Regions from separate parts of the Shewanella sediminis HAW-EB3 genome, predicted to be linked through region 1. Evidence: predicted binding sites of a transcription regulator. Region 1 holds the regulator's gene; the other holds the start of a gene.
The links. Region 1 encodes LexA, which represses DNA repair genes until DNA is damaged. Its sites were predicted from a motif close to TACTGTATNNNNATACAGTA; they were not measured.
Positions count from the first base shown of each region.

Region 2: the regulator LexA is predicted to act here: its motif matches at 9,155-9,174, upstream of dinG (ATP-dependent DNA helicase DinG).

Region 1 covers NC_009831.1:225,370-241,019, forward strand. Annotated here, with positions in the region: gene coxB (cytochrome c oxidase subunit II) at 1-733, opposite strand, end outside; gene SSED_RS01020 (cell division inhibitor SulA) at 1,152-1,664, opposite strand; gene lexA (transcriptional repressor LexA) at 1,661-2,281, opposite strand; gene plsB (glycerol-3-phosphate 1-O-acyltransferase PlsB) at 2,432-4,855, shown strand; gene mtr (tryptophan permease) at 4,855-6,111, shown strand; gene SSED_RS01040 (AraC family transcriptional regulator) at 6,182-7,198, opposite strand; gene SSED_RS01045 (hypothetical protein) at 7,336-7,671, shown strand; gene SSED_RS01050 (HlyD family secretion protein) at 7,664-8,887, shown strand; gene SSED_RS01055 (GGDEF domain-containing protein) at 8,946-10,136, opposite strand; gene SSED_RS01060 (globin family protein) at 10,316-10,729, opposite strand; gene SSED_RS01065 (VOC family protein) at 10,953-11,741, shown strand; gene SSED_RS01070 (methyl-accepting chemotaxis protein) at 11,861-13,894, shown strand; gene SSED_RS01075 (efflux RND transporter permease subunit) at 13,962-15,650, opposite strand, start outside.
Region 2 covers NC_009831.1:1,862,197-1,877,846, reverse strand. Annotated here, with positions in the region: gene SSED_RS08145 (DUF3450 domain-containing protein) at 1-92, opposite strand, end outside; gene SSED_RS08140 (class I SAM-dependent methyltransferase) at 687-1,643, opposite strand; gene SSED_RS08135 (TonB-dependent receptor) at 1,740-4,349, opposite strand; gene SSED_RS08130 (porin) at 5,175-6,386, opposite strand; gene SSED_RS08125 (DNA polymerase II) at 6,616-9,039, opposite strand; gene dinG (ATP-dependent DNA helicase DinG) at 9,197-11,269, shown strand; gene SSED_RS08115 (TSUP family transporter) at 11,278-12,051, shown strand; gene SSED_RS08110 (primosomal replication protein) at 12,048-12,716, shown strand; gene SSED_RS08105 (DUF2057 domain-containing protein) at 12,767-13,459, shown strand; gene SSED_RS08100 (late competence development ComFB family protein) at 13,850-14,119, shown strand; RNA gene ffs (signal recognition particle sRNA small type) at 14,219-14,315, opposite strand; gene SSED_RS08095 (ComEA family DNA-binding protein) at 14,483-14,800, opposite strand; gene SSED_RS08090 (SLC13 family permease) at 15,199-15,650, shown strand, end outside.

The DNA.
Region 1 (15,650 bases):
AGTCTACTTCTGAAAGAGCTTCGACAACGATCGGCATAAACCCGTGGTCTTTGCCGCAAAGTTCGGCACATTGACCGCGGTAAACACCGGGCTTATCAATCCGTGTCCAGGCCTCATTGATAAAACCCGGATTGGCATCTTTTTTCACTGCAAACGCTGGCACCCACCAGGAGTGGATGACATCGTCGGAGGTCATTAAAAATCTGACTTTCTTGTTTACCGGGAGAACTAAAGGTTTGTCGACTTCGAGGAGGTAGTTTTCGCCTTTTACTTCAGTACCCTCTATCTGTTCTCTTGGGGTTGAGAGCAAGCTGTAAAATTCGAGATCGTGATCGAAATAGCTGTAATGCCACTTCCACTGAGAACCGGTGATTTTGATTGTCAGATCGGCATCTGAAGGGTCTTCCATTGCGATTAAGGTCTTGGTCGCAGGAATAGCCATAAGAACGAGAATGATGAAAGGAACGAGCGTCCAGGCTATCTCGACTTTAGTACTTTCGTGGAAGTTAGCAGCTACCGCACCTCTGGATTTGCGATGGTTGATCATCGAGTAGATCATCACGCCAAACACCAGAATACCGATAGCGCAACAGATGTACAGAATGATCATGTGCAGGTTGTACACCCGCCCACTAATCTCTGTTACCCCTTGAGTCATGTTCAGGGGCATATCCGCAGCTAAGATAGAAGGCGAAAATAATAACGCCGGCAAACCATACAACTTTTGCTTCACTAGACTTCTCCTCTGTCATAGAAAGACAAAGAAGAGTCACACAGTAAGTCTCTGCTCTATGCAAACTCTTCAGTTCCCAAAAAAGCAACGATGACTTCAAAGTGCGTTGGCGGTTTTACTTTTATCTGCAAAGTAAGCAGTCTTATTGATGGCTGCTAGGCTGAACCACATCTGCACTTACGGCTGAGTATATCCCTCCCGATTTAGACCCGGTAGATCAATGCACTCTTGTGTCAGAGAGTTGATGTACTTCGTAGCTGGTTAAATTGTTCGGATATAACAAATTATCGTTGTTACTGACTTAAACTTACTTGCTGGACAAATATTGATCAAGATCAATAATTAAACATTTTTTATGTTCAGGCACAAAAAAGCCCCTCTCGAAGGGGCCGTAATGTAAAGCAATGATTAATTTAGGCTAGTGTAATGAACCAAACAAACTGGGTTGATTAAATGCCTCAACGCCGTTCATGTGGGCTTTTCCATGTAAGTGGCCATTCGCAACTTCAATCACAATACCTACTGCACGAGCACTTTTAGCGACGATCTGTAGGCGACGATTATCTCTTGCATCTAAGGATTGGGTCCAACTTATAACGGCACTGGATGTACCACTTGTGAGTGCTTTTTCCATGGCCCACAGGGTTTCAACTTCATCTTTAGCATGAACGAGCAGGACTCTATCCATCCTCACTCCGGCATCGGTTAACATCTGTTTGTAACCTATGTTCGGAGGACTAATCAGCACAATCCACTGACCTCGATGACTCAATGAAGCCAGTTGGGCACTCAGCATCTGCAATTCATCACGCCCTTGGGTATGAGTTGTTACTGAAGAGACTGTGCAGCCTTGCAGTTCATTCGATAATGGATCTTCAAGATTTACCCATAACCCAGGGTGACGTGGACTGTTGCCAATTAATGAGTTCATTGCCAGTCTCCGTTTCTGATAACGCCGACGGCTAAGCCCTCGATGCTTAAACTCTCACTGGTAAGGTCGACGACGATTGGAGAGTAGTCTTCGTTTTCGGCATGTAGGTAGACGATGCTACCTTTTTTTTCAAAACGTTTTACCGTGACGTCATCTTCTACACGAGCGACAACAACCTGACCATTTCGAGCCTGTTCGGCTTTATGAACGGCAAGAAGATCTCCCTCCAGGATACCAATATTCTTCATGCTGTCCCCACGTACTCTCAGTAGAAAGTCAGCACTTGGGCGAAACATAGCAGGGTCGATCTGGTAATGTTGTTCGACATGTTCTTGAGCCAGTATCGGTTCACCAGCGGCTACTTGACCTATCAATGGTAAGCCAAGTTCCTCTTCGCTTTCATTGGCTTGAGTCAGTCTAATGCCACGAGATGTACCTGGTATAATCTCAATACAGCCTTTTTTAGCTAATGCCTTAAGGTGCTCCTCTGCGGCATTGGCACTCTTGAATCCTAAACGTTTCGCAATCTCTGCACGGGTAGGCGGCATGCCTGTATCTGCAATGTTACGTTTAATCAGTTCAAGGATCTCGGCTTGTCTTGGTGTTAATGGTCTCATGGTGAATCCTGTCTTTCTATACAGTAACTGTTAGTATATACAGTATTTCTTTCAGCGCAAGTATTAACCAAATTTTAAGGTTTTGGGTATCCCTGTCCATTTTCTGGTATTCTATGCAGTAATTAACATGGCTCACATTGCATAAGAAAAATGTCCAAACAAGACTCTCTTTGGTTTAAATCATTACGCTGGTTACAGAACAAGTTGGTACACACTATTGTTGTGCCCCACGAACCCTTCAAAGATCTTAATTTAGATCCGGATAAACCTCTCGCTTATGTGATGAAAACTGAGTCTGTCAGTGATATTGCAGCCTTAAGTGAAATCACCGCAGATCTAGGTCTTCCTAGCCCCTATCAGCCACTCGAAGTCGGTGGTGAGTCGGCGCCAAGAGTAGTGTGTCTCGAAGGCGCTAAACCCCTCATGGGGAAAAGAGAGAGCAATCATTTCTTTCTGAATAGCTTTATGAGTCTGCTGAAGATCCATAAAGAGCGCCCTGAGCTCGATATTCAACTTGTGCCAGTCAGTCTTTACTGGGGAAGAACTCCGGGAAAAGAAGATGACACCATGAAGGCCGCTGTACTTGAGCGTGAAAACCCCACCTGGCTTAGAAAGTGTCTGATGATCCTGTTTTTGGGACGACATAATTTTGTGCAGTTTTCGAGTGCCGTTTCATTGCGCTATATGGCCGATGAACATGGAACCGATAAACGTATAGCCCAGAAACTGGCTCGAGTGGCTCGAGTTCATTTTAGTCGACAGCGTAAAGTGATGACGGGGCCGGTTCTGCCTAAGCGGCAGGCACTGTTCCATGCGCTCATTAATTCCGAGACCCTGAAGAAGGCGATTCAAGAGGAAGCGGCGAGCAAGAAGATCACCGAGGTTGAAGCCAGAGCGAAAGCGATGGAATACCTGGATGAGATCGCCGCAGACTATTCCGATAGCCTGGTTCGAATTGCCGAGCGCTTTCTGACCTGGTTGTGGAATAAACTCTATAAAGGCATCAACATTAAAGGGGCGGAAGAGGTTCGACGGCTGCACCATGATGGCCATGAGATCATCTATGTGCCGTGTCACCGTAGTCATATGGATTACCTGTTGCTCTCCTACATCCTCTATTATCAGGGGATGGTTCCACCGCATATCGCAGCAGGTATTAACCTTAATTTCTGGCCTGCAGGCCCCATGTTCCGCAGAGGTGGCGCCTTTTTTATTCGTCGCAGCTTCAGAGGAAACAAGCTTTATACCACCGTGTTCCGTGAATATTTAGATCAGCTTTTCACTAAAGGCTATTCTGTTGAGTATTTTACCGAAGGCGGGCGTTCACGTACCGGAAGGTTACTCGCACCTAAGACCGGCATGTTGGCTATGACGCTGAACAGTGTCCTGCGTGGCATGAAGCGTCCTGTGACTCTGGTTCCTGTCTATCTCGGTTATGATCATGTGATGGAGGTGGCGACATACCATAAGGAATTGAGCGGTAAGAAGAAAAAGAAAGAATCTGTCTGGCAGGTATTTGGTGCCCTGCGTAAGCTAGGCAATTTCGGCCAAGGGTATGTGAATTTCGGTAAGCCCATCACGTTGCATAGTTTTCTAAATGAACAGAAACCCGATTGGAAAGAAGAGATTGCCAAAGAGCCAGAGCAGAGACCTAAGTGGTTGACGCCTATGGTGAATACCTTGGCCAATCAGGTTATGACCAATATTAACGATGCTGCGGCAGTCAGCTCCGTCACCTTGACCAGTTTAGTCTTATTAGCGTCAGAGCAAAATGCATTAGAGCGGTCTCAGCTGGAGAAGCAGTTAGACCTCTATCTTAAATTACTTAAGGATCTACCTTACACCTCTTATACCTCAGTGGTAGAGGGGGATGGTAAGTCTCTGGTTCAGCAGGGGTTGGAGCTTAAGAAAATTAAGCTTGATAGTGATCCTCTCGGGGATATTATCTCAATCGACGAGAGTATCGCCGTTGCTATGACTTACTATCGTAACAATATTATTCATTTGATGGTCATCCCCTCTCTGGTAGCTAGCTGCCTGACTCAGCATGAGCATATCTCACGAGATGAGATTATCGATATCATCAAGGATTTCTACCCTCTGCTTCAGGCTGAGTTATTTATGGGCGTGGAAGATACAGATAAGCTTGTTGGTCAGATTTTGGATCTGTTTATCGCTCAAGGCCTCGTTACCGAGGATGATGGTTTCAGTATTATCGAGACCGAAGTGAATCAACTCTTATTACTCGCGGGAACGGTCGGTGAAACGTTACAGCGTTACGCCATTATCTTCAATCTGTTGGCGGTTTGCCCCAAGATGGAGCGTTCCGATCTTGAGCGTGAAAGCCACAAGCTGGCACAGCGATTAGGCGCGCTGCATGGTATTACAGCCCCTGAGTTTTATGATAAGAAGCTCTATGGAGCACTCAGTGTCAAGCTCAAGGAGTTAGGTTACCTGTCTGATAACGGTAATAAAGTCGATGTCCAAAGGATCCGGGAGCGAGCGAATGGATTGCTCCGTTCGTCTGTCAGGCAGACGATTGTCGATAGTGTGACTGCGGAGCATAAAGATTAATGGCTAACCATATGAACGCTGCTAAAGATGGAGCAGCGAGTAAATCTTTGCTTGGTGGAGCCATGATCATCGCCGGAACTGCGGTCGGGGCGGGAATGTTCTCATTGCCTGTTGTGGGTGCCGGTATGTGGTTTTCCTATTCACTTGTCATGATGTTAGGTGTCTGGTTCTGTATGCTGGTGTCGGGTCTGTTGTTACTCGAGACCAATCTACACTTCGAGCCCGGTGATAGCTTCGATACCCTGACACGGGAAACCTTAGGTAACTTTTGGCGAATAGTGAATGGTTTATCAATCGCATTCGTACTCTATATTTTGGCCTATGCCTATATCAGTGGTGGCGGCTCTATCGTTAATCACAGTTTAGCGGCTGCAGGGATCGAACTGCCACAAAGCTTGGCCGGGCTGGTATTTGCGCTGGGTTTGGCCTTTATCGTCTTTATCAGTACTAAGGCTGTCGATAGGATCACGACCATTATGCTTGGCGGAATGATCATCACTTTCTTTCTCGCCGTAGGTAATTTACTGATAGAGATCGATACGGTGAAGTTGTTCACGCCAGATGGAGAGAGCCGATATCTGCCCTATATGTTGGCGGCTATCCCCTTTGGATTAGTGAGCTTTGGTTATCATGGTAATGTGCCCAGCCTGGTTAAATACTATGGGAAAGACGCCAGCACCATTATAAAAGCGATTGTCACCGGAACCCTGATAGCCTTCGTTATCTATGTGTGCTGGTTGGTGGCGACCATGGGGAATATCCCTCGCAATGATTTTGTCGATATTATTGCCCAGGGTGGCAATATGGGGGTACTGGTTAGCGCCCTATCCGATGTGATGAGCAGTGGTTGGTTAACGACCATGCTAACGGTTTTTGCTAACCTGGCGGTAGCTTCCTCTTTCTTAGGAGTTACCTTAGGATTATTCGATTACCTGGCCGATCTCTTTGGTTTCGATGAGTCTCGTAGCGGTCGTTTTAAAACGGCAGCGGTAACTTTCCTGCCACCGACGGTACTGGGGTTGTTGTTCCCTAATGGTTTCCTGATTGCAATAGGTTTTGCGGCACTGGCAGCGACTATCTGGGCGGCGATTGTGCCGGCTATGATGGCCTATAAAGCCCGGAAGCTCTATCCAAACAGCGAGAGCTTTAGGGTTCCTGGTGGGACCTTTGTGATTGCCATCGTCATTTTGTTTGGTGTGGTCACCGGAGCGTGTCATCTGCTTGCGATGGCAGAGTTATTGCCTGTTTACGGTTAGCCAACTAAATCGAAAGATAGATAAAATAGCCCTCGATGAGGGCTTTTTTATGCCTGAGGTTAACCCCTAGTTAATCAGGCTTGTTTTGGTTGAGCCTGTCGAGATATTGCTGAGGGGTACATTTTCTGAGTCGTTTAAAGGCTCGGCTGAAGCTTTGCTGATTCGCATATCCCAAAAGGGGGCTAATTTCCGCGACACTCTTACCATCGAGCATATATTTGATGGCTTGATTACTGTAGATGTAACTACACAAGGCAGAAAAAGTGAAACCTTGCTGCTGTAATCGCCTCTGCAGCTGCTGCTTAGAGATATTGAAGAGTTTGGCAATATCTTCGATCTTAGGTAAACCATAAAATCTTGCATAATTGACCATTTCGAAAAGCACCTTCGGGGTGTCGTGGGGTTGCGGCATATTGAGGTACTTTTCAAATAGCGAACGTGTCATGGTCACCGGGCTGTTTTCTAACTGCGGCTCTATCAAAGGCTGCAGCATATCATCAAGTTCCAACCAAATTTCAGTTTGCGCAGCATTCCAGATAACCGGGCATTTAAACAGGTGTTCCGTCTCCCGCTGCGCGACAGCCGAACCACTGATACGTACCTGAATCGGGCGATATTTACCACCCAGAAAGTGACGCAGTGCATTAAGCAGCATGATGGCGACCCTGAGAGAGTCGTAGCTTTTCTCCTGCTTAAAGGCGTAGGGATTTTTATAGCACCATTTCATTATCTTTCCGGACATACTGACATAGTAACTGCCGCCGGATTGCAGGCTGACGATGCCATAGTTGATGCGACGTATACTCATGGCCAGATCCGGGGTCGATAACAGGTCGATGCCGCTGATATCGAGTCGGTCGAAGTTTAGCTGTTGTTCTAGTTTAACTATGTAAGCGGGGTCTTGAGTAAGGAGGGCTAACTCAGATAACCATTCACCAAACTGGGTAAAAGGGATCAAGGCCATAGGCTCGTTCATCAGCGCATCGGGAATTGACAGGGCCCGGTGATTGAGACCATAAACCTGCTCGACGCCATCAAAAACGGGTTTCACATAACAGACGCGAATAAAGGAGGTATTAAATTTCATCGGCAGCATCCGCTTAGCAAATAAAGGCTAATTTAATCATTAATGATTCGAAATTGATATAAATAGACCTTAAGTCTTGTTCGTTATCGGATAAACGTCAAACTAACCCTCTTGTTTAAATTTAAGAGACCATTTTCATGAGTTTAATCGGTATGCCGTTTGTCGATACTAGCGCGGACACGGTGCTGCATGTTGTGGCCTTAGTTGTCATGGTTGGCACGGTCACGGCGTTGGCCGTAGGTTTTTGGAAAATCCACGAGCTGCCCATCAATAAAGCCCATAAAGAGGAGCATCATCAGCTAGGGCTTATCACGGCGCTCACCTGGATCGGCTTTGTCTGGCATTGGGTGTGGGTATTAGCTGTGTTCGTGGCCTTTATCGATGGTGAGAAGGCGTTGCGACGTCTGCGAGACATCTGGCATGAGCCCGCTGAACACCAGCAAAGCACCCTAGAGGAGAACAATAATGCTTGAAGGTTTAGCCGTATGGGCGTTATTTATCTATCTGCTCCGCTTAGTCGGTATGCCGTGGAACAAATTCAGTAAAGGTTTTGCCTACATTGGTGGCGGCGGTTGGTTGCTGTTTGTGTGGGTTGGGCTGTTGAACTTTACACCCATGGATCTATCCGGCGGGTCCTTGGTGCAGTCACCGCATATTCAACTCAGACCGGCTTCGAGTCAAATCAAAGGCCAGGTGAAACAGATCTATGTTCAGCCAAACCAGAAGATTGAGGCTGGGCAGTTAATCTATGAACTCGATGATGAGACCTATCAGATAGCACTCAATAAGGCACTGGTTGCTAAAGAGTCTGCCAATGTTTCTCTTTCTGTGGCTAAAGAGGATGTGAAGCTGGCTCATAAAGAGTATCAGACAGCGATAACCGACATCGAGATAGTCAAAAACCAGTTAGCAGCAGCAACAAAAGATCTTCTTTGGAAACAGAAGACGCTGGCAAGGTATACCGAACAGAATCGCGTCGTTCCAAATACCATTACGGCGAGCCAAATGGATGAACAGACCAATGGCATCGATCTGGCCGAGGCCAATGTTCATACATATGGCTCCCAAATTGATAAGGCAAGTTTGGCCGAGCATAAGGCTAAACTGAATATTGAAAAAGCGGAGTTAGCGGTAAAGAGCGGTGAGTCAGACTATAGCAGCGAGGTAGAAAACGTTGCTCAGGCTCAATGGAACTTAGATAACACTAAGGTCTACGCTCCGGCAGATGGCTACCTGACTAACTATATTATGCGAGAGGGGCAGTTTGTAGGCCTGGTACCACGCATTCAGATGTATACCAATGAAAAGTATGTGCTGATGCGGGTCAACCATCAGGCTATTCGTAACGTTAAGGTAGGTCAGAATGCGGAGTTTGCATCGGCGGTCTACCCGGGAAAGGTGTTTAATGCTGAGGTTGAGGGGATTATCGAAGCCACGGGAGAGTCTCAGGGAAGTTTGTTTGCCCGTGATGATAACGTACGTCAGACAACCGGGCAGAACCTGAATAATAAGCACCACTTTGTGCGACTGAAATTAAATGAAACTGAGGATTATGATATTCCGGTTGGCTCGGTCGGATTGGCGTGGATCTCTGGTGAGAAACCTGTCTCTTTTCTCGCATTTCTGGACGTGATTAGAGGGATCATCATCAGAATGAAGTCGCAAATCTATTACTTCTATTCTATTTGATGTCATTGGTATTCGTCCCGGCAAGACAGATATTTTGCCGGGACTCGTCCAAGCCAAATCAGGTACAGATCTGGTTGCGTCCTTTCTTCTTGGCTCTGTAGAGGGCCTCATCGGCTTGCTTCAACGTCTGATCGAACGTCTCGCCTCCCAGCCTCTCGGCAACCCCGATGGAGATGGTGACGCTCACGGTTTTCTTGTTTGATTTGTTGGCAGCGTTACGTTTTGCTTTCGTGCTGCGTTTGCGTTTATCGTCCCGTAATACTATTCGATACTCCTCGATGGACTCTCTGACATCTTCGAGGTGATCGATAACCGAGTCCGTGTCCTTGCGGGGAAAAACGATGGTGAACTCTTCACCGCCGTATCTGAATACTTTGCCGCCACCGGATACGCGAGCCATTTTAGCGGCAACGAGTTTTAACACCTGATCGCCAACATCGTGACCGTAGGTGTCGTTAAACTTCTTAAAGTGATCGATATCGAGCATGGCTACACTGTACTTTCTCCCCAGAGATAGCACTAGATTATAGAGTGCTCGTCTCGATGCGAGCCCCGTGAGTTCATCGCGGTAAGCGAGAAAGTAGGAGTCGATTAAGATAGTAAACAGGAAGATGACCGCTAGTGCCGATAGAAGCACGGAAAGTGGAAGCTGCCCGGGGGTTAAATCATACAGCACCCATATGACGAAGGTGATGAGTATCGAGGTGTTGACCAGATTTGCTTGCCATAGGGTACGGGTTAAAACGAGAAGTCCACATAAGTATAGCGGTAGAGCCGCTTGAAATTGAAAGGAGAGGCTCAAGGGTGACTTAGCAGTGATCTCTGCCTGAAAATGTTCAATCCCCCATAGCCAGCCGTAGGCCATGCCAAAGCAGAGAAAAATTGAAAAAACTCTAACCAGACTGTGGGGAGAGAGTAGCCCCCTATCTTTGAAGAAGGAGAAGCAGGTGATAATCATCGCACCTCCTAAAAAGTTCGCTTCGGTGTACGAGCTAAGAGATGAGGGGAGGAGATGATGTTGTTTGTCAGCATAAAACAGCAATAGCAGTGTAGCGAGATAGGCTAAACGACTACGATTAAATTGTAGTGCAAGGGCGGTTGCTGTGACGAGTAGCCAAAAAGGAAGCTGGTTGATGCTCCCCTGCCAAATTTGCCAGTTAGCTTGTGTAAATTGAAGCAAGCCTAATGAAAAAGCTGTGACTAGCAGCGGAAGAAAGAAATAGCGACACCTGTGATAAAAAGCAGACAAAACAAACCTCAATGATGACTTAGCTTATAACAATCATTCACAATTAAGTTCAGCTTGAATTGAATTTCAAGTGCGATCTAAGCCGTTGAACTCTCGAATAGTTTATATAAGACGACATATTTCCCCTATACATAAAGCAGTATATGGAGTTTATTTTGTTTTTAATAGCGGTTTACATATCAGGCTGTGATCTCTGGTTTCATCGTATCGGCGACCAGATGAATAACCGTGATCCACGCCTGTCTTACCTCCTCAGTATAGGCTTCCCCCAACCCGGTCTTCAGGGTATAGAGTAAGGCGTTTCCTACCGGAGTGAAGTGGCTTTTCTTCGTGCCGTAGCCATTATGTCTCTCGGCTAATTGCTGCAGAACAGGCACTAAGGAATCGAGATCGTTTAACCCGTCTACGGCAGCTTTTAACATTGACATCAGCTTGCGCCCCTGCATTTTTATATTGCTTCGAAAAAGAGGTTTGAGTGAGGGGTCTATCTCGAAAAGAGCACCATAAAAAATATCGGCGGCTTGCTCTGCTATGGGCTCTACCTGAGAGAATGAGTGTTGTACTAAAAGGATCTGTTTTTGAGTCAATGACATTGGCTTTCCTTAATATCGTTTCTTTCATCCTGAGACGTCACGTCAACTTTCTAAGTTTAGAAAGGGTATCTACTATGGATAAGAGTGCTATATACGCACTTTAGCGAGCAGAACGGGTAACTATATTGCATTTAGCATAGACAGAAATCAGAAAACAAGCTTAACTAAATTCAGTTAGATGCGAATATTTGTTGTTTCTATTTATCAGCCAAAGGGGCTGTTTATGAAAGTCGAACGATATATTCAGGGACAGCCTTGTTGGATTGAACTCGCCAGTCACGATGCGAAAGCGGGCAAGCAATTTTATAGTGAATTGTTAGGCTGGGGTTTGCAGGATATGCCTATTCCAGACGGTGTATACACCATGTTTAATCTGGCTCTCGGTGAGGAAATCGATGAGATAGGTGCTGCCTATCAGATGCATGTCGAGACGAGTGAGCAGGGAGTGCCAACGAACTGGACCGTCTATTTTGCTGTCGATAGCGTCGATACCACCATAGAATTAGTTAGAACCTATGGTGGGGAGTTGTTGCTTGGCCCCCACGATGTCGGCACCGCTGGTAGAATGGCCTTGCTCAGTGATTCTGAAGGGGCAAAATTTGCGATATGGCAAGCGGGTGAGCATAAAGGGGCTGGGAAAAGAGGAGAGGTCGGAACGCTTTGCTGGGTGGAGTTAGCGTGTCGGGATAGCGAGCTCGCAAAACAGTTTTACCCTAACATCTTAGGCTGGAAGGCGCAGCCAGGTGATATGCCCGACTTTGAGTACACCGAGTGGCTTGTCGATGGGCAACCTTTTGGTAGCATGATGGAGATGACTGAGGCGTGGGGAGACATTGCGCCCCATTGGATGCTCTATTTTACCGTGGCCGATTGCGATGAAACAGCGGTTAAAGCAGCCAAGCTCGGGGGCAAGATCTGTGTACCTCCGACTACTATCCCGAAAGTGGGTCGCTTTGCCGTTATCAATGATCCTCAGGGAGGCTTTTTCTCTGTGATTGCTCTCAATACCTAAGGGAGTCTTTGCATTCTCCATTTATGAGTGGTGAAAAATTACTGCTAAACTTAAATTCGATTACTTATAAATAGCACCGCTTAGGTTTGGGCTTGAGTGCATTAAATATAGGTTTGTCTATGATGACGCTACAGTTTAGCATTCGACAGAAAATCACCTTTGGCTTTAGCGCTATTGGCGTGCTGCTCATTGCTGGCAGCAGCTTTTTCTATTACTCCCTCAGTCAGATAAACCTTGCCAACCAAAATGTTGAAACCCTGGCCGTGCCAGTATTAAAGCAGAGTCATGCGCTGCAGCTGACACTCCTGAAGATGGTAAAATTATTAGCCGTCGCCAACACTCATAAAGAGCGCTCTGAACTGGATCGCAGTCACAACCAATTTATTCAGTTACAAACCCGCTATGACGAGGAGTTATCGAGGCTTAAGGGCAAAGTCTTAGACCAGAGTAAAATGCTCAATTCACTTAATCAGGCCGAAGTGGAGTTTCAACAATTTCTTGCAGAGAGTAAGAACATGTTTGAGGCAAAGATAGCCATTATCGAAGCGAGTTCCAGGTTTCAAGAGCAGTACCGGGAGTTTGAAAGAAACCGCTTCGATGCGAGTAATCTGATGCTGGATCTGGAGTTGATTTCGGCTCCCCAAGAGGCGCGCTTGTTAGAGGAGGTCATCGGCACAGGCACCCGAATCGACGACATGTTATTTACCATGGGGAATACCATGTCCAGACTGACTCGAGTCGATATCGCTTCAGGAGTGACGGCTCATCAGGAAGATATTGGCTTTTTAATGAGTAACCTGACAACCAATTTTGATTTTTTAAGAAGGCAGGCTGAACCCTTAAATATTCAAGATATTATGGGAGAGTCTTCCCAGAAAATAGACTTGCTGAAGCAATACTTACTTCAACCGGGAGACTTGTATCTGTTGCAGCATCGAATTATTGCCCAAGGGCAACTGGCGCTGGGAGCTTATACTGAAGGGGAGAAGAGTTTCGCTGCCAGTTATGAACAACTCGATCTGCTGGCCAATTTAGCCGACCAACGGCTTGTTCAATTGCAAGCAACGGCAAAAGATAAGATATCCGCCGGTGAAACTCTAGCCATTATACTTGCATTGGTGTTTGTTTTGATGGCGAGTTTCATCTCAATCGTTACTTCCAGAGCCATGTTGGGACCCCTTCAATTGGTGAACCAGGCTCTGGGGCGTATTGCCGATGGGGACCTGTCTCAGCGTATCACTAAGCAAACAGATGATGAGTTCGGCACCTTGACCGACAACATCAATAAATTATCTCAAGATCTGACTCAGCTGCTCAATGAGATTAGTGAGAATGCTCACTCCCTCGATGGTTCGGCGTTAGCATCCAGTCAACAGAGTCAACGTATTGCATCTGTCGCAGCAGAGCAGATAGAGCGGGTGGAAAATGTCAGAATAAGAGCAGAGCAGCTGTTCACGAGTTCGACGGTGGTGAAAAATGAAGCCGATAGGACGGCCGATAATGTGACTCAGGCATCGGTAAGCAGTCGTGAAATTAAGGGCATAGCATCGACCAACAGCGAAACGATTCAAAACTTGTCAAACGGGCTCAGTGAATCGGTAGAGGTGATGTCTCGCTTGAGTCATCATAGTCAAGATATCGGTGGGATCTTAGATACAATTGTTGGTATCGCCGAACAGACCAATCTATTGGCGCTGAATGCGGCCATTGAGTCGGCCAGGGCGGGCGAGCATGGCAGGGGCTTTGCGGTGGTTGCCGATGAGGTGCGAACCTTAGCCATGCGGACGCAAGAGTCTACCGCCGAGATCCAGACGACAATCACGGCACTGCAGCAGGAAACAGAGTCGGTAGCCGAGTCTATCTCTCTCGGGCAATCTAAAGCTGCAGAGTGCGTCATTCAGAGTCAGGAGCTGGGGCAGGCGATTGAACATATGGATGCCTCCTTGAATACGATTGAACAGATGAGTAAACATATTGCTCAGGTCGCAGATGAGCAGTTAGCCGATAGTCAGAATATTGAAGTCAGCATGGGTGAAACCCTCAATACTGCCAATCAAAATGCCCAAGAGGCGAGTGGGGTGGCCGACCGTAGTGCCGAGGTTAATGAACTCGCGCGTTCACTTACCCGTTGTGTGAAGCGATTTCGTTTATAACTGATAAATAAAAGCACAGCCCACCAGTGGACTGTGCTTTTTTAATGATGGCTTATACCAATGGGGATTACTGCGTCGAGTTTAACTTTCTGCCATAGATGATCAGGTAGAGTGCCGGCAACACGAAAAGAGATAACAAGGGCGCTGTGACCATTCCTCCTATCATAGGTGCGGCAATCTTCTGCATCACATCATTGCCCGCTCCCGATCCCCACATGATGGGTAGGAGTCCGAAGAAGATGGTCGCGACTGTCATGGCCTTAGGGCGAATACGCATAACTGCGCCTTCGATTAAGGCTTCCTTGAGATCCGTGACAGATTCATAGCCGCCGGTCTCCTTTCTATGCTTGATGGCGTTATTCAGGTAGACCAACATCACCACTCCGAATTCGGCTGCAACCCCCGCCAGTGCGATCATACCGACGGCGACGGCAACTGACATGTTGTATTCCAAGGCATAGAGTAACCAGGTGCTACCAACCAAGGCAAACGGCAGGCTGAGCATGATAATCCCCGCCTGTAGTGTCGAGCCGAAGGTCATCATAAGCAGAATGAAGATAACCCCGAGTGCCATAGGTATCACTTTCTTCAGTTTGGCATCGACGCGTTGCATATACTCATACTGACCTGCGAAACCATAGCTATATCTGGGAGGTATAGTGAGCACGTTATCCAGTGCCTGCTTTGCCTCATCGATATATTCGCCAATTGAGGTGCCCTCAATATCGACAAACACCCAGGATATCAGGCGACCATTTTCACTCTTGAGCATAGGTGCCCCATCGGTGATCTCGATATCGGCTAAGTTACGCAGCGGCAGGTAATGACCCGTTTTGGTGATCACGGGAAGCTCCCTGAGTTTCTCGATATTATCCCTGAGCTCTCTGGGGTAGCGAAGGTTAATTGGATATCGCTCCGCGCCCTGTACCGATTCACCTATCTCCATACCGCCGATGGCGTAACGAACCACATCCTGTATGTCGGTGAGGGTCATGTCGTAGCGGGAAGCAACATCGAGTTTAGGCGTAATATCTATGTATCGGCCACCACCGACGCGTTCGGCATAGGCTGATTTAGTATTCGGCAGCTTGCTGAGGATGGCTTCGATATTGGTACCAATTTTCTGCAGTTCATCGACATCGGCCCCCGTTATCTTAATGCCTACCGGCGTCTTGATACCGGTAGAGAGCATATCTATGCGGGTTTTGATGGGTTGAACCCAGGCGTTAGTCAGGCCGGGAACTTTTACCGTCTGCTGCAGTTGGTCGATAATATCTTGAAGCGCGACGCCTTCTCTCCACTCATCTCTTGGATTCAACATGATGGTGGTTTCAAGCATAGTTAATGGTGCAGGATCGGTGGCCGTTTCGGCCCTGCCGACTTTACCAAATACCCGCTTGACCTCAGGCACGGTTTTAATCAGTCGATCGGTTTGTTGCAATATCTCCGCGGCCTTACTGGCACTGATCCCCGGCAGAGCGGTAGGCATATAGAGTAGATCGCCCTCTTCAAGCTCAGGCATAAATTCACTGCCTAAGTTATTCAGAGGATACCAGGCGCTGAGTAGGGTAATGACGGCGATAACGAGTGTGATCTTAGGAAATCTTAACACCAGTGTCAGTGAGGGCTTGTAAATTGCGATCAACACCCGACTGATTGGATTACTGGTCTCCTTGGGGATCTTACCTCGAATGAAGAAACCCATCAGAATGGGCACTAAGGTTATCGAAAGCAGGGCCGCCGCAGCCATCGCAAA
Region 2 (15,650 bases), 1.6 Mb from region 1:
AGAGGATCTGCAATCACTAAGTTACTGCCGGCTAAGGCTAGTGCGCCCACGAGCGCTGTAGCGATTTTTGTTTTATTGCTTACCTTGGACATAGTTCCCAACCAATTTGAAGTAAAATTAAAAAGGTTTAACTTATTAACAACATGGAGTTCTGCTTATATTTGCAGGAATCTCCAGTTTATAAGTATGTCTTTCTCTTGTGATTGTTAATTATTATCTTATTTTTCTACGCCGTCGAAGGCGTAGCACCGCTGGCATCATTTCACAAAATGTTGACCTGTGTCAACAATTGAAGCGGTCTAAAACTAGTAGAAAACGACCTTAAAGGATGCAAAACAAGCAAAAGGGAGTTTTTCAGACAACTAAGTAAAAAGCGCATTAACAAGAGGCTAATAAAAAAAACCACAAATACAGGATTAACCTTTGTTTTTACTGAACTTTAACTTGTTAACATTATATTTCAAGATTTAACAAGTTATTAACCAAAGCTGGTTATACCAGTATACATTTACATTGCTATATCTGGATAATTATTGTTAAAACCATCCTAATTACCCCCTTTAATCTTAGGTCGCAATACGTGAGCGAGCCTTCCGGTCCCAGATCACACATTCCAAAAAAAAGAGACGTAAGACTAACGTCAACTTAAACATTAAAATCACGAAGGCTTTTCATCGTTAATTGAATTATTGCTTTGTTATCAATAAATTCCAGCCCAAAACATCCTTATTTTCATCCACGACCGATGAAAGGTGGTCCAACGATGCATTATGTTGTGAAATGAGAGAAATAATCTCCGCTAAAGAGCGCTCAGTTTGTGCAGCATCGGCCAGTTCGGACAGCCTTACATCGAGTGTTTTTAGCTGTTGTATTGCAAATTCAATATAGTTCAGCTTTTTATCTTTATTCCAAAACAATCCAGTCTTAAATAGGGTCGCGACATAGTTCAGTAATTCACAGTCTTTAAGCGCCGATTCGTCCCTATCGACCAGTACACCGATCGCTGCATTTAGCTGTATTCTGAGGGCCTCACAGCTTTGGTCTTGCTTGACTCTATCTAAATCTTGCTTACTCTTCACCTCTCCCATCTTATCGACTATCCCTCTGAGTAAATTGAAAATTTCTTCAAGCTCCTCAGATTTAATTAGCGACAATATTCGTCGGTTTCGGTTCAAAATTAGCGAGTTTTCATGGTGCATAACCAGAGCGAGTCGTCCCTTAGTGCTAAGTACTCTCAATGCTTCGGGGATCGCTTTTTTAAGATCCGCATACTCAATTCCATACTGGGACATTACTAGCTCAAATTGTCCATTTTCAAAAGGAAGTTCGATACAGTCAATATTTGATAATAATTTTACTTTAAGGTTGTCAGCCAAGTTAACGGCATTAATATCTGTCTTAATTTTCGCCAGATCGACACCTATCACCTCACCCTCAACAGCTCTGTTTTTCAGATAGTCGCTCACCAACAAGGGTAAAGCACCATTACCTGTCGCGATGTCTAATACCTTAAAGTCATTTGTTAGCTCTTCGAATCGTGGTGCCCATATCTCATTTAACACCCCGGTATAGTTACTGCTAAAACTCTCACCAAAAGAGGTCAAGTGCCCCTGTTCCCAATAATCACTCCAATGGTTATTCATACGACTCACTCTCGTTATTGTAATTACTTGAAGATAATACAGAAAAACACTAAAAAAAAAGACCCTTACGGGTCTTTTTTAACTTAAATACTCAATTTAGAATTTAAGTGTATAACGTGCAGTGTACTCACGACCATAGTTGTTATAAAGGTCTGTATCTTCAAACTTACCGTCTGAAGTCAATACTGGATCTTCATCTGTCAGGTTGTTAACAGCAAACATGATTGCGCCGTAGGCACCAACATCATAAGTGTAGCTGATGTTGTGGATTAACCATGAATCCAACTCGCCTTCATCCTTAGTCTCATAAGTTGAAGAGGTGTAGTTCATGTTCCAAGATAGTCTGTGGTCACCCATTGAGTAAGTCGTAGTAAATACTGACTTATAGTCTGGCTGACCAGCCCAGCCAGCAGTATCTTCTGCTGCTTGACCACCTGTAACTTCTTCAATGTATTCCAGAACGAAGCTGTTGTTCCAGTTTATAGCGAAGTCACCGACCTCTGTTTCAAAGTTTGCATTCAAGCCAACATCGACACCACTAATCTCTAACTTATCTGTGTTACCGTAACCGGTACCAACCTCAAGAACCGGACCAAGACCTCCACCAGTACCCGGTGCACGGTCAACATAGAAAGTTTCAGTAGTCGCTAGAGTGCCATCCGCAATACCTTCCATCACGTTAGTAATACTACGCTGACTGATCACATTATCGATATTCAGGTTGAAGTAATCGACTTTAATACCGAAGTTATCAACGATATCCCACGCAACACCTAAGTTGATGTACTCAGACGTTTCAGGACCTAGGTCTCCGTTTGCACTGATCCAAGTGTCATACTGCTGCTCTTTACAATCAGCTTCAGCTACTCCATTAGATGTACAGCCAGGGTAATCGGTACCATCTTCAGCACTGAAGGTTGTTGCCGCATACAGCTGATCCAGTGCCGGTGCACGGAATGCTTCTGAGTAAGATGCACGTACTACGATATTATCAAGTGCCTGCCAGCGAACAGATGCTTTAGGTGCTGTATTGCCACCAAAGTCGCTATAATCATCGTAACGAACTGCTAAGTTAACTTCTACGCTGTCTATAACAGGTAGTGCAACTTCATAGAATGCAGCCCAAACCTGACGGTCACCGCCTGCTGAGTTACCAGCACTACCACCAATCAGACCCGCTTCAGATTGTGCATCATAAACTTCAGAAAAATCTTGCTCGAAGTATTCCATACCGAAGTAATGAGCCGCTTGACCGCCTGGCAGTTCGAAAGCATCGAAACCAATACCAGCGTTGTACTGGTGGAACTCTGCGGTTCCCTGAGTCAGCGTCGTCGCCTTCATGTTATTGATGCCAGCTTCAGAACCTAAATCTATTCCGTTTGCTTCGTTATAAGCAAGGCCAGAGTAACTTAGGTAGTACTCACCCATAGACTTGTTATCGGCCTTGTTGTAGTGGTAGTAGAACTCCCACTCAGCATCGTTCCATGCGCTGACAGTACCACGAAGACCCGTTAGGTAATCCTGGTTGTAATCATCAACTGTACCATCACGAGTACCGATACCAACCCAACGGTAGTAACCTGTTGCTTCAACATCCCATGGGTTTTCAGGATGATCTGCTGCCATGTTATTCCACTTTGCTGCTGGTGGAGCATAACGACCAAATGATGTGTTCTGGGTGAACATGACACGGCCAAACCACTCAACATCTTCAGCTACTTCATAATTTGCATCGACATAAACTGTGTTACGGTCAATCGATGCCTTGTTATAAGACACGTTACCGTAAGCATACATACATAGATCTGATCCTGGGCCGAACTGCTGTTCACCAGACATCTTTCTAAATGTATCTTCACCATATTGTGCGATAAGCGCATCACAATTTGTTGAAGGCTGGAATGTTCCATCCGGATGTCTTACGTTCGCACCGTAATAACTCCAGCCATCTGTCTCGGTGTAGGCATCGATAATACCGTTACCATCGAAATCATTAGTCCAAGGTGCAGTAAACTCACGATCGGCATCAGCAATGCCTTCACGGTCCTGATGGTCCCATGCAAAGGTAATATTACCCTTGTCCATCTCATAACCGGCAATAACTGAAAATTCTTTACTCGTCATGCCATCATCTCGGTCACGACTACCAGCACCAACGCTAAACTCAAGACCCTGGAAGTTCTTCTTCATGATGATGTTTACAACACCAGCAATCGCATCAGAACCGTAAGTAGATGAAGCACCATCGGTTAGGATTTCGATACGCTCAACGGCCGCCATTGGGATAGCGTTAAGGTTTGCCGCAGAACCACCAAGAGTTGGTGAACCAGGGAAACGCTTACCATCGATCAATACCAGAGTACGATCTGAACCGGCACCACGTAGGTTAATCGTTGCTTGAGACTGAGCAGAACTACCTGAGCGCTCAGAGAAAGAACCGAAAGAGTTAAGGTTACTGTTACGTAGCGCATCGGCTACGGTAAAGTTACCTTCAACCTTCATATCTTCAGCTGTAATGGTTGTTACAGGAGATGCACCTTCAAGGTCACTACGCTTAATACGTGAACCAGTTACCTCAATTCGCTCTACTTTATCTGCTGATGCTTCATCAGCCGCAAATACTGTAGGAACTGCAAAAGCTGTTGCTGCAGCGCCACCAATTAGTGCAAAACGCACTGAATTAGCTAGTAAGCTGTTCTTATACATGTTGTTTCTCCCTGGACTCTATTTATTATTTTATTATGAGATGTATCCAGATGCACACAAAGTGTTACACCTAACTACATTCGCAAACAAATAAGACCATACATGAAACATTTAATCAACAAGTCAGCAGTATTTTTTACAGAGGTGTTATCCGTTCGACTATTTTATATACAGGCGAGTGTAAAAAATTGAATTCTTTAGATAGATTTCTATTATTACTATTGAATGATGTAGATATTGAGAGGGTTACTCTTTTTATTCTCACAGTCTAAACATTAAGCCTGCAACCATATAAAACAGTGTGTTAGATATATTTTGCAGCAAAATCCAGCTCAAAAAAGGCGAAGTTGGTGCCATTAGTACGAGAATATGGTTAGTTGAAATGAATAATTGGATGCTATTTAATCAGTTACAGCTAACATTAACACCCACACAACAAGCGTAATTATTTCGTTACACAATGAGTGATATTCTATCATATAGCCCATTTTTAATGATTTTATAAATTCAATTAGAACAGGGTCTAAGGATTGACAAGGCGGGGTTAACTTGATTGGGTAGAAATGAAATGTAGCTACTGCTTATATTATCGTTGTGACTTACTTTACCCATTTTATATTGAAGAAGAATATATGGTGATCCTACGGAATTGGAAAGAGCTCGCTGGCACAAAGTAAAGAGAGAGAGTTTCTAATTATTCAAAGCTTCTATCTTAATTAATAGTCGCAATCCTATTAGCTCTGGTATTTGCGCAGTAAAGCCATGACTAATTAAATCAAAAAAACGCCCACATGGGGCGTTTTTCAAAAGCTAAAAATCGTAATCTTACAGGTAATATCTTATGCCAATTGCAACACCATCACTCTCATCTGGAGTTTGGTTACCAGCATTGAATTCACTCATATCTTTACGTGCTTCTATATAAAGCATTGTTTGCTCGTCCCAAACAAAATGCAGACCAGCGACGATGAACTGACGCTTAAATTCGCCATCATTATAAAATGCTTCGTATGCGTCACCAGCTTTGAGGTAGTTATAAGCAAAGATAGGCTTAAGGCCATTGTCAAACTTATAGCTGAACAGTGACTCAAGACCTACAGCGTCGTGCATCAAGCGGCCCATGTTATCTGTATCATGGAACTCGTTCTTGTTGATGTTGATCGCAGCGTAGAAACCTGGTTGCTCAAATCCACCCCAAGTCAAACCAGCACCATAAATGTAATCTGTTTCAGAGATACCTTCGCCCGATGCCATGGTACCGTCAAATTCACCTAAGTTGAAACCAGCCGTAAGTGTTAGCATATCTGTTGCGGCATAAGTGATAGAACCACCAACGGTATTGTTGTATTCAACCGTTGCAATAGTTTCACTAGTAGAAGCTGTAGAGCTTCCAGTCATGAAGTTTTTATCAGCTGTTGGGAAAGGGTTTGAATTATTATCCAGCGAGCTTTCTGTCAAATCAAAGCTATCTTGCTTTAATTGCACCTGTAGAGCGAAGCTAACATCACCAAATGCATTACGGTATTGAACGGTGTTGTCACCACGACCAGTACCATTAATAGCACCATCGGCTTTGTTATATGTGTAAGTACCTGACGCGTTACCATCCCAAGTGTTCACTAGGTTAGTGTTATAAACTACGTCGTACCAAGCGCCCCACTGCTTACCTATTGTCAGGCTACCGTATGTATCATGACCAAGACCGACATAACCTAGACGATTATGAAGAAATTCATCACTTTCAGAAGAAAAAGCACTGTCATTGTTATATTCAATGTCACTGTTTCCAAACGGGTTAACACTCCACTCGAGCTTTGTGAATGCTTTCCATCCATCGCTCATTTCACGGGTAAATCCAAAATTGATGCGAGATGCACCGTTTACCACTTCTGTAGCCCCTTGAGTGTTGATGATGCGCGCATCCATCCATCCACCGATCTCAACGGCATTTTTGTCGTCTTTATAGATCTCGATTGCCGATACCGACGGAACAAATATAACGGCTGCTAATGCGGATGCTACTAGAGTCTTTTTCATGTGATGTCTAACCTTAATGTTTTCAGTCTGCTTGATTCTATTTTGTGTCATTCCGTTGTTTTATTTCTTCCTGATTGCAATTGAGACTAACAAAATATTAGCAATCACTCAAAGAGGAATGTCACAAAAATCGCGGTTTTTAGCAGCAAAAAACCCATTAAAACCCTTTAGCAGCAAGTGCCGCACCGAAACGCAACACAAACTCAACATAGCATTAAGATTCACCCCATTAAATTAACGATAACTGATTAGAAGCAATACTTTCGAATTTAACTTTCAATATGGTAAGAACGGGATCAGAAATAGGTTGAAGTTGTCTATCTATGTAGTAATCGTAATCTATCGATGACTTTTGAAACTTAACCGGCTCAGCCCCATTAAGCGTGATGAGATACTCGACTTTGGTACCCTTTCTGGAATATTGCTCATCAGAGGTATGTTGACACATCTTCTGAGCCGCTTTTACATGAGGTGATGACTTAGCGGTATAGTCTTTGATATCTCTACGTAGCCTTTTCGTAAATATCAATTCATCATCCAATTTACCCAGCTTCAGGTCATCAATAACACCACGCAAGAAAGAGACAACATCAAGTTTAGAGAAAAGACGAAAATACAGTTCTTGCTGTACCCTTCTGGCTAATGGACTCCAATCACTTCTCACCTGCTCCATGCCTTTAAAGACCAGTTCAAGTTCACCATCGGGTTTAGTATAGGCTCCCACGTATCGTTTCTTTGACCCTTCCGATGAGCCCCTCAATGTCGGCATAAAGAACTGTTCAAAATGAGATTCAAATTCCAACTCCAGATAACAGTCGAGCTTCATCTCATTTTTAAGTTTCTCTTTCCACCTCCGGTTCACTATGTCCACCAGCTGCTTCCCAATTTCGCCGATACCAGTTTGGGGAGATTTCCCCCCTAACCAGACAAAAGTTGAGTCGGTATCGCCATAAATCACCTGGTAGCCCAACTCCTCAATCCACTTACGCGTCTGCTTCATGATCTCATGACCTCTGAGTGTTATAGAGCTTGCTAAGCGGGCATCATGAAATACACAACCTTTCGAACCCAGCACACCATATAAGGAGTTCATGATAATTTTTATCGCCTGAGAAAGCGGAGCATTGTTTTCAGCCTTTGCTTCCTCCCTGTGCTCGGCTAACGTTTTTATCAGTTGAGGTAAGATGGGTGAGCGCCGACTAAACTTTGCCCCCAGAAAACCGTCCACTGTATCGGACTCCTGTGATGATAGCCCTTCTATTAACCCTTTAGGATCGATCAAGAATGTACGTATGATAGAGGGATAAAGACTCTTGAAATCCAAAACCACTATATCCCGATATAAACCCGGTATAGAGTCCATCACATACCCACCAGGGCTCTCGAGTCCCTGGCTTGCAGCCCCGGAGGGAGCGACGTAACCCGCTCTATGAAGATATGGCAGATAGAGATTATTAAATGCAGCAACTGAACCACCGACCCGACCTAACTCCAGACCTGTTAACCTCGAGCGCTCAATGGCAAAGTCAAACAGTTGAGTTTTCTCAAAAATATCCCAAACTAAACGGCTATCGTTAAGATTGTAATGGGCTAATGCCAACTTATTCTGGTGAAAAAGCTCGGTGATCTCCTCTCCTCTGTTCTCTACATTATGAATTGCCTTACCGCGATCCAATAATGCTCGACTGACAAACTCTAGAGAGAAACTATCGAATCGATAAAATGCAGCTTTGAGCCAATCAATACCATCGAGCACGACCCTGCCTGGTAAGGTCAGGGTTTCAGGCCGATATTTATCTGCAACTTTCCATCCAAGCTCGCTTTTCCCACGACCAATAGTCAGGGCAATACCGTGGAGTTTTGCTCTTCTGTACAACAGAGCCAGATCGAAAGTAACAACAGCCCAACCAATGACCACATCGGGATCATAGTCGGCAAACCAATTTATCAACGCAATAATCAGTGTTTTTTCGTCACTCACCCACTGGATATCATCGACAATTCGAGCAAACTCTCCATCTGGCTGCTTGTTTGAGCCCTGATCTGTCTGGTTGCCTACCATGATCACTTTTTGATACTCATCGCCTTTTTCATTACGTCCATAAAGTCCCACCGAATATAGCTCTCCATTGAAGCTACATTCAAAATCCAGAGATATTGATTTTAATTCGATATCGAAAGATCTTTTCCTGGCGCGCTGGGCGATGAACACCGGAAGGGCCGAGGAGGGGATGTCTTCGACATAATGCCCCATAAATTCGGCATCCAGAGCGATGAAACGTTCAATAAGATAACGCTGCTCGGGTCTGATATCGGCTTCAAAAAGGTCAATCCCTAAGTCAATAGCACCTTTGATCAGATGCCGGAAACCTTGTCTTGATTGACAATAGATAGCGGTGACATTGTCTAAATCAAAGTTATGTAAGGGTAACGCCTTGGTTCTCACCACGCCGAGTGCGGGGATTGAAAGCAAGGCTGCTAGGTTAGCACTGGCACAAAAACAGATGAATTCTGCTTGGGGAACTTTGACCAAAACAGGGCCATTTTCAGTTTTCACATAATAATGTAGCCATAATGAAGCTGAATCTTGAACAACATGCCGTGAAAGCACCCTTCCCTTTAGCGCAGTATTGGGGTTTATCTCTTTATTCATAACAGTTAAACAAGCCTCAACGCCTGACTCACGTTTCGTTGGTGATCGATACTAGTACCAAATCTGATAATGTATTACTCAATAAACTAAATAATTCTAGTTAAGGCTATGCAATCACTGTTATTATGTACAGCTCTATTTCTCTCTTTGTATGCGCATGTTATCTGCTGACGTAAAAACTCAAATTCGTACCATATATAAAGGTATTGCTTCGGCGTTACCTGACTTCCGCTCCAGGCGGGAACAAAACTATATCGTCGCAGAGATATCTAAAACCCTGGCGGGTGAATACGATAAACATAGACGCATCATAGTCGTTGAAGCTGGAACCGGGATCGGAAAGTCTCTGGCTTATATATTAGGCTCGATTCCGCTTGCGTTAGCCAGTAAGAAGAAAGTCTGTATTGCCACGGCAACCGTCGCCCTTCAGGAGCAGCTTTTACACAAAGATCTGCCCTTCTTTCTCGCGCAATCTGAATTAGATTTTACGTTCGGTCTGGTAAAAGGACGGCAGAGATACGTCTGTCTGTCTAAACTCGAGATGCTCATCGGCGCCGACAACGGCACCCAAATGGCGATGTGGCAAACAAAGCCTGACAATAGTCAGGTAAAGCAACTGCAAGCCCTGTTAAAAGACTATCATGAAGGGAAATGGAACGGTGAACGCGATACCTTGACCTCGCAACTGCCCGACTATTTATGGCAGCAGATTGCCTGCGACAAACACAGTTGTCATCGCCAATTGGCCAGTCATCGAAATTGCCCATTTCACAAAGCCAGAGAAGATATCGACAACTGGGATGTACTGATAGCTAACCACAGTCTGCTTTTTGCCGACCTGGAATTAGGTGGTGGCGTCATTCTTCCCGATCCCGAAGAGCTCTACTACATTATCGACGAAGCCCACCACCTGCCTATGGTGGCTCGAGACTTCTCCAGTGCCCAGTCTACATTAAGGGGCGCCATAGATTGGTTAGATAAAATAGATAAAACCAGTAGCAAGTTACAAAATCAAATAAAGAGTAACCATATCATCGCCCCAGCTCAGGCGATGCAAGATCATGTAACCGATCTAACAGGCTTATTAAATCAGATAGCCCACTACTGCGACTCTCAAACTAAGCGCTTCGATAACCCTGAAAATCGTATCCGGTTCGAACATGGTAAATTGCCCGAAGCCCTAATGATACAAGCTGAAAACTTAGCCACCGTTTCGACAACGGCACTGAAACAGTTTAATAAGATGTTGGTATTACTCAGTGAAGCGATTAAAGATGGTGATATCCCTAAACATCAATCTGAGCAACTGCTAACTGAAACCGGCTTCATGTTGCAAAGATTAGAAAACCTACAGAAACTGTGGAAAATGATGGCGAAGGAGGATAATCCCAAGGGTGCCCCTATGGCACGTTGGATTGAACTCATCACAGGAAAACAAACTGATTACCTGTTTAACGCCTCTCCAATCGAAGTCGGTTTTATGCTGGAGAAATTACTCTGGGATAAAGCGGCTGGGGTTGTACTTTGCAGTGCAACATTACGGGCGTTGAATAACTTCAACCATTTCACCCGCCAGGTAGGGCTCTCTATCGATGATGGCAGCCGTTATCTGGCCTTAGATTCTCCATTCGATTTCGAGCAAAATGCCACCCTCTTCTTGCCTCAAATGAAAACTGAGCCTACCGATGACAGTTATACTGAAGAGCTTGCTGAACAGATCCTGGCATTAATTGAAGGTGAACAAGCGACCTTAGTGCTATTCGCTTCCTATTGGCAGATGGAAAAAGTGGCAGATCTCGTTGAAAACAAAATTAAGACAGGATTACAGTTACAAGGTACAGCATCGAGACAAGAGATATTAACCAATCACAAGAAGCGTTGTGATGAAAACGAGCCGAGTATTATTTTTGGGACCGGGAGCTTCTCAGAAGGACTCGATCTTCCGGGTGAATATCTGACGAATCTGATCATCACCAAGCTTCCTTTCGCTGTGCCCACCTCTCCCGTAGAGCAGGCCCATGCCGAATACATTAAAATTAAAGGCGGTAATCCCTTCCTACAGCTGACGATTCCGGATGCATCACGTAAACTGATACAAAGTTGTGGTAGATTACTCCGTAAAGAGCAAGACTATGGCCGCATCACGATTTTGGACAGACGTCTTGTCAGTAAACGCTATGGAAAATCATTACTGGATGCTCTACCTCCCTTTCGCCGCGTAATTGAATAGGCATACTTTTGGATTTACTGTTTGAACCTTCAACATGGGCCATATTAGCCGGTATTGGCCTTATCGCAGGTTTCATCGATGCTGTTGCCGGTGGAGGGGGATTATTGTCTATCCCCGCGCTACTTACTGTGGGGATCCCACCGCACTTAGCCTTAGGAACGAATAAATTAGCGGCATGCTTTGGCTCATCTATGGCCGCATTTACCTATTATCGAAAGAACCTCTTTACCCCAAATCTTTGGTACCACACTTTTATTGCGACCTTTATCGGTGCAGTTAGTGGCACATTTATCGTCTATCTGATTGACAAGAGTTGGTTAGAAAAATGGCTGCCTGTCATTATCATTGTTATCGCTATTTATACTCTATTAAAACCAAATGCGATGGGTTGTACCAGCTTTACTCCACTGAGAAAGCCGGCTACTGCAGTTAAACAATGGCTCCAAGGGGTAATATTGGGGTTTTATGATGGTTTTGCCGGTCCTGGTACCGGCGCTTTTTGGACAATCAGCAGTACTACCTATCATCGTCTCCCTCTTCTGCATAGCTGTGGCTTGGCCAGGGCGATGACATTCACCAGTAACCTCACCTCACTGTTAATCTTTTTTGCACTGGGAAAAGTCAACCTGGTAATTGGCCTATCCATGGGGCTCTGCATGATGTTAGGTTCGTTTATTGGCGCGCGATCTGCGATAAAATTCGGGGTGCAGTTCATCAGGCCCCTGTTTGTAACTATCGTACTATTGACCGCAGCAAAACTTGCCTGGAGTGCTTGGTTTTGAATACAAATGAACTACTCAAACGATTAAGAGTCCAACATAAACAATTAGAACAGGAAGTGCTTCAACACGACGCTTTACTGCCCAAAGGCCAGAGACGGTTACTTCAGGACACTGAACGCTTTAACGATGAGCTTTTCATTCAAACCGGTGCAGAACTTAAGCCTTGTATTGAGCAGATAAATAAGAGTATTCAACAGTTAGAAAAGTTACTCAGAAATAAGTTGTCGGCAAGCACTATCGCAGTAAGTTGTGAGCGTATACAAGATAGGTTCACTGCGGTAAGAAGAGCCTTAAATACGACCACGCTTGGGGTCAAATCGGCTGAACAACAAAAAACCTCACGTATCGCACAAGCTCGCAGTCGCCGCAGGAAAACCCATAATGACAGTGGCTTCAACTGGATTGCTGCAGGCGTGATGCAGAACAGCCATCAACTCTATGAAGAACTCAATAAACACCATAATTGGGTGCAGAAATTTGAGCAGAAAATTGAAAGTTTGCAATCTGAACTCGAAAACTGTCATAGTGCTGACAAAATCAAAATGCAAAATGAAATCCTTTTAGTTCATCGACGTTTAGGTAAATGCCGACAAGCTATAAGCTATATAGAAGAGCGTATTCAGGCGTTTGAACGCCCTTATAGTCAAACCAATAGAAGATACTAGATCCGTTTGGTTTGGATATATATCCGAATTATTATCGTTAAGGAGTAACAATGAAATCACTCAAGCCAATCACCGCAGTCATCGCTCTGCTTGGTTCCTCATCGGTTCTGGCTGCCAACTTGCATATTCCAATGGCGTTCGAATACCTTGCCATCGATGGGAAGAAAATAGAGACCAGCCTATTCAATCATAAGGCCGATCTCGAACTGACCAATGGTTCTCATAAAATTGCAATTCGTTACCATGACATGGTTGAGGATGATTTTAGTGACGGTGAGAGCTTTGTTAAGTCATCACCATTTATCATCGCTATTGACGTTGATGGCGATCATGAATACCGACTAAAACCTGCCGATGGCGATTTTGTAAAAAAACCAAAAACTTTTGCAAAATCTCCCCAGGTCGTGATCACACGAAGCGATAAGGGTCAGGTGAGCTATAGAGTCGATCAGACCGAATTTACTGAAGATTCATTTGTAAATACTCTCTTCGGTGGCGGAAATGGCCAGGATGTTGCCAGTGTCGCCACTGCTGCAACAGGTGGTGCCGTTATCGCATCCACGACACCTACTGCACCAGTCAGTAAACCTGCACCTATCGACGCCGGGATAACCCCCACTCCTGTCTCAGGCGATAAAGCAAGCGATGCTGCACACGCTCAACAAATGCTTCAATACTGGTGGTTACACGCAGATAAAGAAACCCGTAAAGAGTTCATGAGCTGGGCGATTAAACAACTGTAAACAAGTCCTTGTGAAACGCCAGCCACTACGAGCTGGCGTTATCAGTTCTCAACACCACTTTTCGCACAAACACTTAACTCTCGATAGCACTCGTCGGCCATGCACAGGTGACTCATCACCTAATTAAGAACGCAAGTTACAAGCTAATTTGTGCCTTTACCCTATCCGCAATGCCTATACTCTCCTCATTGCTTTTATGGTGCCTGCCCTTTTAAAACCAGAAACGGTTATATTTCCAATATGTAGCTAGACAGTTATCACAAACTGGCACTAGAATTATCAAAAAGGCCGGGTAAAATTTCTATTGCTGCAAACCGATTATGGTAGCAAACTAATGGTCAGTAGCTTTTTCGCTAATAGCAATTACGATAATTATCATGGAGCATCTCTATGCAACTAGAAATTCGAAATTATTACGAAGTACTCTTAATAGAACTATTATCCGATGAAGGCTTGTTAGATGAGTTACCCGCCGATTATCTTGCTGATCTTTGCTGTGTCACACTCAACCAGCTTCCGGTCAGGTACATTCGCCACCTGGTCGATACCTATTTCTTCGAAGATTACAATGAACTCGCAGAAATGAAGTCAGAGATCCAAACGGCATTGGAAAAGTCGCGGGCATTTCTAAAGGCTAACTTGAACAAAGAAAAAGAGTGATTTGAATAAAATATAGAGCGGTTATCTCAGACAAAGAGAGCTGCGATAAAATGAGTCGAATTTAATAGGGTGTAAAGAGTGAGGGGGAGTTTGGAGGCTCCCCTAGAGCCGCACCCCGGCACATGAGTCGCCTGCTGCGGTTGCTCCCTTCCGGGCCTGGCCGAGTTCACAGGTTATCATTGCGGGGGGACCCTAGGGTCACCATTGCTTTCTCGAGATAAACACCTCAAAGAACGGCGAGCATTATCTACTATGCCCGCCCAGCAATCAAGCCTTTAAACTAAACATATCCAGAGAACTGCACCGACTGCTGATTCTATAAGCAAATATCGGCAAACAGGTCTCTTTGATGGTTCCGTTCGATTACAAAGTGATCACTCCCTTATTCTTTTCAACTAATTTTGTCCCTATGCCCTTCACTTTGACAAGATCGTTAATGGAATCGAACTGTCCATGGCTGGTACGATAATCAATTATCGCTTGTGCCTTGGACTCGCCGATCCCATTGAGCAAGACCAGCTCTTGAACGGATGCGGTATTGATATTGATATTGATACTCTGATGTTGGCTTTGTGGTTGAACGACATCGACTTCCGGGCTTTTGGTCTTAGCCTCGGCAATGTTGATATTCAGAGATAATAGGGCAGCGGTAAATAACGCAGTAATCACTGTGTGTTTCATGGTTCTATTCCTTCTTGTGAGTAATCCATTCATTTATGGCCATCAGTCCATTAATCCCTGGCCACTTTACAAATGTAGATCAATAGCTCACTTCTTGCCAACTATTGATTCCTGCATCATTGGCGCAAACAAAAACAAAGCCCGGATCACACTTTCCAATTTATTGGTAAGTTTCACATTCACAGATACTGACTCAACAAAGACCTGTTTTGAAATTCAATCAGAATTTTTTAGATCACCAAAGCGCTTCTCAAGTCACGAAATATGACAAAAAATAGATCTACTTCACCTATATAATTTTAGGTAGCCGTAATAAATACACAATCAAATTTATTTTGTGTAACTGAGCGACTGAGCTAGTGTGTTCCATCCTGATAATAACGATAAAGGACATTCGAATGTCTATGGAACAAACCGAAGCATATTTAACTGAGCCAACCCCCTCAGAGAGCAAAGCACAGAGAAACTATCTTATTTTGTTTGCCGATATAGCCCTGTTTATAATGCTTTATAATTTCCTTCCTTTCGAAGAAGGCATTAACACAGGGCTTTCCATTCTCATCTTTGCCGCGATCCTTTGGCTGACAGAGGCTATCCACATCAGTATCACCGCCATACTCATTCCTATCCTGGCCGTGGTATTAGGTGTATTTGAAACGAAAACGGCAATGAGTAATTTTGCCAATCCGATCATCTACCTCTTTTTTGGTGGTTTCGTTCTTGCTGCGGCACTGAATCAACAGGGAATAGATAAGCTCATAGCCCATAGGGTGCTTACTGCATCGAAAGGCAAGCTCAGCCTTGCCTGTATGTTTTTGTTCGGCATAACGGCTCTGTTATCCATGTGGAT